Regions from separate parts of the Virgibacillus sp. Bac330 genome, predicted to be linked through region 1. Evidence: a T-box and tRNA genes for the amino acid it is inferred to sense, from the RefSeq annotation. Region 1 holds a T-box; the other holds one or more tRNA genes.

Region 1 (4,359 bases):
TAGGTGCTGTTATCTATCACTAAGGCCTTTCCACTTTTCACCTCCCAAAAGTGGCTAGTCTTACAGCACCTTATATCCAAAATAAACCGTAAAATTTTATGCCTTCTTCTTAGCGGAACAAAGGCTCGGGGCGCCCAGTTAGCAACGTAGCGAGTGGAACAAATCAACGAAAGTTTTAGGAAGCCTGCTCCTGCAACAGGAGTATGCCGGCGCCCTCCGGCAAGCCCGTCTTTAGTCGGCCTTCCTATTTAGAACGAACCGATGACGACTTAGCTTAGGACAATGGAGTGAAGTCGCCTAGTTGCTGGGCGCTGGAGCCGGACGTGGCTAAATAACTTAATTAGTTAGTTTATCCACAGCTGCAAAATTTTATAAATTCCTAGCCAACAAGAAAGATTGAAGGCAGCCGCTATCTTATGACATTACCTTCAAATAAAAGGATTTTCTTTTTCTGTTCTTAAGCCAGGGTGCCAGGTGAGCATGTTGGCAAAAGCAACATTTGCAATCCTATCGTCTGTACATAAATGAGCTATATCTAGGAAAAAATCTGAATCAGGAGGTAGTTGGTCTGCTTCCTTTTTTAATAATCTACTGTACCCAATTAACCTTCGTGTCTCAATAATTTTCTTGTCTTTTTTAGGCCTATTTGTTTCTTGTACATCCAAAAGTACTGCTAAACCTTGTTCCATTTTCTCTACCATTTGCTGACTATTATCCTCAGGTTGGATCACTTTTACCTTTACATATAGATCCGTATTAACTCCTAAAGCTTTCGCCCACATTTCTAACCATTTATCACGTTTAATATAGTATCTTCCTTGAAAATAACTTTTCATCGTTGGCAGCAACACATGAATTTTAGGATGGTACCTATCATTTTGTTTAACTATATCCAGCATACGAAAATAACCTAATGTAGCTTGCTTTACACTTTTATACTTAAACAATCGATTAAATCCAATGAGCAAATTATCTAAGGATTGATTAATATGCTCTTCTGTCACATTTTCTAAACCTACATCTAGTAGTAACCAATTAACTGGTTTCTGTTCATTCACTTTCGTAATAATGTAATGATTCGTATACGCTAGTTCTAATGACCTTTTCCATGAAGAAGGCATCCTGAAACATCCCTTTCATCCATCTGAATTCCTTTACTTAACAAAATATAATCATCGAAATCATCCAATGAAGCTTGTTATCATTCAAATTGTTCCATTTTATTGATTGATGATATAGAAACATCTTCCCTAGAACCTGTTTAGATTTTTGGGAAGATGTTTGTATGTTTGTTCTTTTATCTATATATGCAGTGATTGTATTAGCCGACAAACTTCCTTTATACAACAGAAGTAGGCTTGAAATGCATTAAGCTAATTTTACCAAGCTGTATTTTTTCTTCCCTTTACGAATAATGATAAACTTTCCATCGAATGCGTTTTCTGCAGTTACATCTGTATTAACATCCGTTATTCGTTCTCCATTCATGGAAATAGCTCCATTGTTAATATCTTCTCTCGCTTGGCGTTTAGATGGTTCGATACCTAACTCAACTAACCAGTCGACAATATTTTTTGTTTCTTTGGAAGCGTGAAAAGTAGGCATGTCTTTAAATCCTTGTTCAATTTCATCTGCTGTTAATGATTTAACATTTCCACTAAAAAGTGCTTCCGTAATTTTCATTGCTTGCGTTAATGCTTTTTCACCATGAACAAACTTTGTCATTTCTTTTGCTAACACTTTTTGCGCTTCACGTTTATGTGGTTCTGTTTTCACTTTATCCTCTAATTCATCAATTTCCTCTTTCCCTAAGAACGTAAAGAATTTCAAGTATTTTATGACGTCTTTATCATCTGCGTTAATCCAAAACTGGTAAAATTCGTATGGTGTCGTTTTTTCTGCGTCTAACCAAATTGCTCCACCAGCTGTTTTGCCAAACTTTGTTCCATCTGCTTTTAATAAAAGTGGAATGGTTAGACCAAAGACTTTCGCGTCCTGACCTTCTTTTTTACGTATAAGGTCTAATCCGCTTGTAATATTTCCCCATTGATCGCTACCACCAATTTGTAATTGTACATTTTCTTCTTTAAATAGGTGATGAAAGTCCATAGATTGTAAAATTTGGTAAGAGAACTCCGTGAACGATATCCCACTATCTAATCGGCTAGCGACAATATCTTTTGCCAACATATTATTCACACTAAAGTTTTTACCGTAATCTCGTAAGAAATCTAATATGCTTAAGTTATGTGTCCAATCGTAGTTGTTTACGATCCTAAGTTCACTATCACCATCAAAGAATAATTTCTTCATTTGCTTCGTTAGCTTATCAACATTGTCTTGTACCTTCTCTAACGTTTGTAATTGCCGTTCTGTTTGGCGTCCACTAGGATCACCAATGGTTCCTGTTGCTCCTCCAATTAAAATAACCGGTTGATGACCGTGTAATTGAAACCGTTTCATCATAATAAATGGAATTAAATGACCAATATGCATACTGTCACCAGTTGGATCAACACCGCAATATAAAGAAATCTTTTTCTCTTCAATTAAATCTTTTAATCCTTCCGCATCTGTTTGTTGATTTATAGCTCCACGCCATTCTAACTCATCAATAAGATTCATGCTTTTCCACTCCTTTAGTTGTAGTTTCTTAATATAAGCTTAAAAAATAAAAAACGCCCTATGCCTCATAAAGACATAGGGACGATTCTAACCGTGTTACCACCCAAATTGCATCAATAGTAATACACGTAACTATTGATACCTCTCTCAGCAATGATATCGTTTGCTAATCCGCTTAGTGTTAAGCTAAGATACTCCAAAGTGTAATTCACAAGATTGTTTGTACTAGGTCACATCACCCCTAGCTTTCTAAATAACAGTGACAAGCTTGCTACTAGGCTCCTTCATCGTATGCATCGTATAAGATTAAAAACATTATAGTGAATAAAAATTTATTTGTCAACGTTTTTGTTTTTTGTTTCATACGTACACGAGACCTCGCTATTGTCTACCTTTGATCAGAAGAATTGGACGTACCTCCAAACCTTGCCGATTATCGTTTTCCTCCTACTTTTACGTGTAAACGCTTATACTTCCCTAAAAAAATAGCAATGAATATAACCCGTTAAAATTAAAAGGCATCATTTGTTCATACGTTCACAAGTAAGTATATCATCATAACTCATTCTAAGCATAATATAAATAATTATCTTTGTCTATAAAATGGTACGGTAATTATTTATATTTTCGTTTCATGTGGCAACCATTTAACGCTAATTCTATTAAGTCTCTATACTTTTCTTCATCCGACTGAAAAGAATATCATACATATTATTCCCATGATATAATGAACGCTTTGTACGAGAGATAGTTGCTGTACTTGCCCCTGTTTCATCCTCAATTTGACAATATGTGTGATCATTATAAAGCATTTTTGCTACTCTAAATCGTTGAAGCATTGCCTTTATTTCATTGACTGTACATAAATCATCAAAAAAACAATAACATTCTTCTATTGTTTGAAGTTCTAAAAACGAACAAAAAAAATCATCTAATTCTTCTCCACGTATTTCATCTATAAGCATATTTTTTTACCTCCGTTTATATCTTTCCCAATATCATTAACACGTCAAAGGATTAAAGAAAAACTTTTAACAAAACTTAGCTATCGTCAAGCCTTTATGACGGTAGCCATCGTTTCGCTTATACTATAAACGATTAAAAACTTATTCTTTTCTATAGTGCAAAAAAACCGGCTTATCGTCACTCTTTATGGCGAAAAAAACGCCTTCGTTTCACTTATAAAGCTTAGAAATTTATTCTTTCCTATGGTGTAAACCATTTCACGCTTTCAACCTATTGATTAAAAGCAACAGTTTAGCAGCTTAGAAAAACTCGGCTTGCCGCCAAGTTTCATAGCGGATGAATTAATTTTTCTTATACTATAATCCTTAAAATTTTATGCTTTCCTATAGTGTTAGAAAAACATTTCAAAATGACTAATAGTTCACTACATATCATTCTTCATGGCTACCTATAATAACGCCAAAGAGATTTCCCAGTTTAAATAGGTATGATTAGAGTCAATTATGATGATATAATAAAAGAAAACGACATTTAATTATAACACCATTTAGGGTATTTGGATTTATTTTAAGCACTAAAATACACTGGTAATTTTTTCTATATTTTATTCCCATTCAACCCTTTACGAATTAATTTATTCTTCTTGCCCTCTCAAGGCACTCTTGGCTCGGCAAAAGCCTTTGTTTTGCTTCTACTATAAAACCTTTGCCATTCTATCATACAAGAAAAGCGTAAATGGGGCTTATGATATTATAGGTTAAGTATGGA
Region 2 (4,359 bases), 1.3 Mb from region 1:
GATGGACAATGAAGCATGTATATACCCTTGTCCAGAGCGTCTCTATTTTCTAGGACGACCAACATTTATATATGCTTTTAACAGCTCATTGTTATGAAGAATAACGTACATAGAGCCTAAAATATATGAACACGTTTTTATAGATATACATTTCTATAAAAAGTATATCATGATTTTGTACATTATATTATAAATTTGATTAGTTGTAGTGTAAACAAACACATAATACCACAGTATTGTTATGAATTTAAAGTAAAACTAACCGTTGTATAATAGCAACTATGAACAACAGCATATAAAGAACAAAGGCTCGGGGCGCCCGTGGCAACGTAGCGACTGGAACGAATCAACGAACGTTTTAGGAATCATGCTCCTGCAACAGGAGTATGCCGGCGCCCTCCAGCAAGCACATCTTTAGTCGGCCTTCCTATTTATTACAAAACGATGATGACTTATCGTAAGGCGATTCATGAAGTCGCCTAGTTGCTGGGCGATGGAGCTGAGCGGGGCTCATTCGGTTATTTGGTTACGCCATAGCATCAAATTTTATACTTTCTTACCTTTAAATATAACAACGCCTTATTACTAGCTATGCTTTTGCCCATCGATTCTATGCATTTTTAATTATTTTGCTGATACTTATCCAAAATGGCTTGCCTAGATGCTGAAAATTCTCTATGTTGTAACAGAGTTATGTATAAGGAATAACAAAAACGTTTTACATTCCATTCAATACGGTATCTTTCATGAGGGAGATGGAGTTCTACTTCTAAATCTGCAATCCAATTGCGTAATTCTATATCTTCCATACCTTTTTTAATTAAAGCTTCCATAACTTGAATAAGACGTTCGTCTTCTTCATCAATATAAGGATACTCAACCAAAACACATTTCCTTATTGCGTGAAGACATGCTTTCGTTTGGCTCGCATCAAATTCAGGATGTAATACACAAGTAGCCAGCAGATCACTACCATGCGCAATGCTATGTGCCCACCCCTTTTCTTCAACATAACCACGATAGTCCTGTTCTAATAACAAGTATTCTATACCTACATGAATGGCGTACAATACGAGCTCACTAGATAAGTTTCTAGTTGTTGCATCCTTATATAAAATTGTAGCTATTACAAGCGCTGAGAATGAGCGCGTAAACACGCTATCTCCTATCGTTTTATCTTCTATATTAAAAAACAGATACTGTTCACTCATGCACTTTTGTAAAATATATATTGTTTGCTCTTTCGTTACGTAATCTTTCAATATCAGTTTAACGAAACTATTGTAAATAAGATCGTCTCGTATTTCAGGATCAGTATGTCCGATGTTTTCAAGCATTTCTTCTAGTAAAGAATCTAATTGATCATCTGAGAAATGATACGTATCTATATCCAAAAAATCCTGCATTCTATGAAGGTATGTACCCACTCTCTCACCACGCATATACAATATTTGCTGTTATTTTTCCCATCCCTAATTTAAATTGTTGACATAGCTATAGATAATAATAGAGGGGTTTTTTATATTAAAAAAAACAAGGTCACTAACATGTCGCAACCTTGTTTGTAATTATGTAGAAATATGTTGATTTAAAATATTGGTGAGCCATGGAGGATTCGAACCTCCGACCCTCTGATTAAAAGTCAGATGCTCTACCAACTGAGCTAATGGCTCCTATTCAATGCATTCCAATTATAATGTCCATTCTAGCCAATTGCTCTATTATATATAGGTTAGAAAAGTCCCTTAAAATAAAAAATGGCTGGGCCACCAGGATTCGAACCTGGGGTACACGGGATCAAAACCCGATGCCTTACCGCTTGGCTATGGCCCAACAATTTTAAATGGTGGAGGGGGAGAGATTCGAACTCCCGAACCCTGAGGGAGCGGATTTACAGTCCGCCGCGTTTAGCCACTTCGCTACCCCTCCAGTAGTATGAACACATACAATAATCTTTATTCATTTTTTTAAAAGTGGTGCCGGCCAGAGGACTTGAACCCCCAACCTACTGATTACAAGTCAGTTGCTCTACCAATTGAGCTAGGCCGGCAATGGTGGAGGATGCAGGGCTCGAACCTGCGACCCCTTGCTTGTAAGGCAAGTGCTCTCCCAGCTGAGCTAATCCTCCATGGTGACCCGTACGGGATTCGAACCCGTGTTACCGCCGTGAAAGGGCGGTGTCTTAACCGCTTGACCAACGGGCCAGGATGTTTTCATCTTCCAGTTCCCTTTTCGAAACTGACGAATTTTATTATACCTAGTTCTATATCATTTGTAAAGGGAAAATGTAATTTTTTTTAATTTCTTTTTTAAACCTTGTCAAATCAGCTTTTATCTTGTCAAAATAACGCGCATAGCTAACGGTTTCTTTCAAAATGAAAATTAGGATATAATAAAAACATTAAAGTACATGTAATGAAGCATTTAAGTGCCATGTACTATTTTCTTTGTGAAAATAGTTCCTTATGATAAACTTGAGGCACTTTCATGCTCGATTAAAAAGGATATTGGAGGTACGTTAATGAGTAACTTAGTAGAAGGTAAAAATATTGTCATCATGGGCGTTGCCAGCGAACGAAGTATCGCTTGGGGTGTAACGACTTCATTACATAAAGCCGGTGCAAATTTAATTTTCACATACCGTCAAGATAGATCTTACGGTAAGCTAACAAAATTGCTCGACAAACATAACATTGAAGCTAAAGGTATTGTCGAATGTGATGTTGCAAGTGATGAAAGTATTACAAATGCATTTGCTTCTATTAAAGACAAGGTAGGAGTCATTCACGGTGTTGTGCACTCTGTAGCTTTTGCCAATCGTGATGAGTTAAAGGGAGAATACGCAAATACGTCCAGAGAAGGATTTCTATTAGCACATGAAATTAGCGCTTTTTCATTAGTTGCTGTTACAAAAGCTGCTAAAGAGCTTATGACAGAAGGTGGTAGCATCGTCACACAAACCTATCTCGGTGCAGAAAAAGTCATTCAAAATTACAATATTATGGGCGTTGCCAAAGCTTCCCTTGAAGCAAGCGTCCGTTATCTTGCTGAAGACATGGGGAAATATGATATTCGTGTCAACGCAGTTTCTGCTGGTCCTATCCGCACATTATCCGCGAAAGGGGTTTCCGGATTTAATGAAAAACTAGGGCTTATTGAAGAAAAGGCACCTTTACGAAGAAATGTAGACCAAGATCAAGTGGGCGACGCAACATTATTTTTTATGAGCGAGCTATCACGCGGCGTAACTGGAGAAGTCCTCCATGTAGATTCTGGATATCATATTATTGGTGGCTAATAGAAAATCAAAAATATGAAAAGAGCGGAGTTTTCTTCCCCGCTTCTTTTCATATCCTATCCACTCTATTCCATCTACTTAGAAAAATAACGTACATAGTTTGAATTTCCGGTAATATATAACCCAGACTTTAACTTATACATTTTAGATCCATTTACATATAATGCATCATTTACCGTAAATACCTCTCCTTGGTGCACTATTTCGTATTTTGCGTCCCAGTCAGGAACATCATACACCCATAAACTTGCAGTAATTACTTCTACAAAACTTGCACTTCCTGAAGGAGATCCACTAATGACTAGTACTTGTCCAGGATAAATGTTGTCATCGGTAAGGTTGTTTAACGCCTTTAATTCGCTAACAGTCATACTATGTGCCTGTGCAACCCCCCATAAGGTGTCTCCAGCTTTAACCGTATACGTAGTCCCGCCTCCCTCTGGCTGTAATCCCAAATACGCGCCAATAGCATTTGCTAAAGCTTTTCCAGTAAGATCCATCGTCGTATTATTGCGCATTTTAACAATATCAATGGTAGAATCCATAAATCCACCTTCAATGAGAATAGCAGGCATGCTGGACTCCCGAAGCATATGAAAATTCGCTGATTTAATACCTCGATCACGTAATCCCATCGCCCCGACAATACTTGGATGAATAGCTCTTGCTAAAGCTAACCCACTAGATGACCCCGGATAGTAATACGTCTCTGTTCCTGTCCAAGAACCCCATTGCCCGGTATTCGCATTGTGATGATAGGATATTAAAATATCCGCATTAGCATTATTTGCCACATTCGTTCTTGTCGTTAACGGCACATCTGTATCTCCTGTAGGATCGTCCATCCGTATAACAGTGGTATTTGCATACCTATTTAAATACTTGATAGCCGCAGACACAACTTTATTATTAAATGTCCACTCCCTTTCTCCAGCAGGGCTTCGTTTGCCCGGCGTATGCATTCCATGCCCAGCACCAATAGCGATTTTTGCCATTATAAATTCCTCCTTTTAATATAATGTATTAAAAAGACAGCTTGCCCGATTGGACTAGCCGTCTGT

The links. The T-box of region 1 lies ahead of tyrS (tyrosine--tRNA ligase). A T-box ahead of a tRNA ligase gene usually reads a tRNA of that ligase, here a tRNA-Tyr.
Region 2: it encodes a tRNA-Tyr, which carries the amino acid that the T-box ahead of tyrS (tyrosine--tRNA ligase) is inferred to sense. The anticodon was not compared.

What each region holds. Positions count from the first base shown of each region.
Region 1 covers NZ_CP033048.1:2,969,952-2,974,310, forward strand. Annotated here, with positions in the region: gene D9780_RS13740 (protein rep) at 429-1,121, opposite strand; gene tyrS (tyrosine--tRNA ligase) at 1,369-2,625, opposite strand; T-box leader at 2,700-2,922, opposite strand; gene D9780_RS13750 (YerC/YecD family TrpR-related protein) at 3,288-3,590, opposite strand.
Region 2 covers NZ_CP033048.1:4,239,837-4,244,195, reverse strand. Annotated here, with positions in the region: gene D9780_RS19910 (DUF2785 domain-containing protein) at 621-1,394, opposite strand; tRNA gene D9780_RS19905 (tRNA-Lys) at 1,598-1,673, opposite strand; tRNA gene D9780_RS19900 (tRNA-Gln) at 1,759-1,833, opposite strand; tRNA gene D9780_RS19895 (tRNA-Tyr) at 1,845-1,929, opposite strand; tRNA gene D9780_RS19890 (tRNA-Thr) at 1,975-2,050, opposite strand; tRNA gene D9780_RS19885 (tRNA-Val) at 2,053-2,128, opposite strand; tRNA gene D9780_RS19880 (tRNA-Glu) at 2,130-2,204, opposite strand; gene fabI (enoyl-ACP reductase FabI) at 2,522-3,298, shown strand; gene D9780_RS21265 (N-acetylmuramoyl-L-alanine amidase) at 3,373-4,293, opposite strand.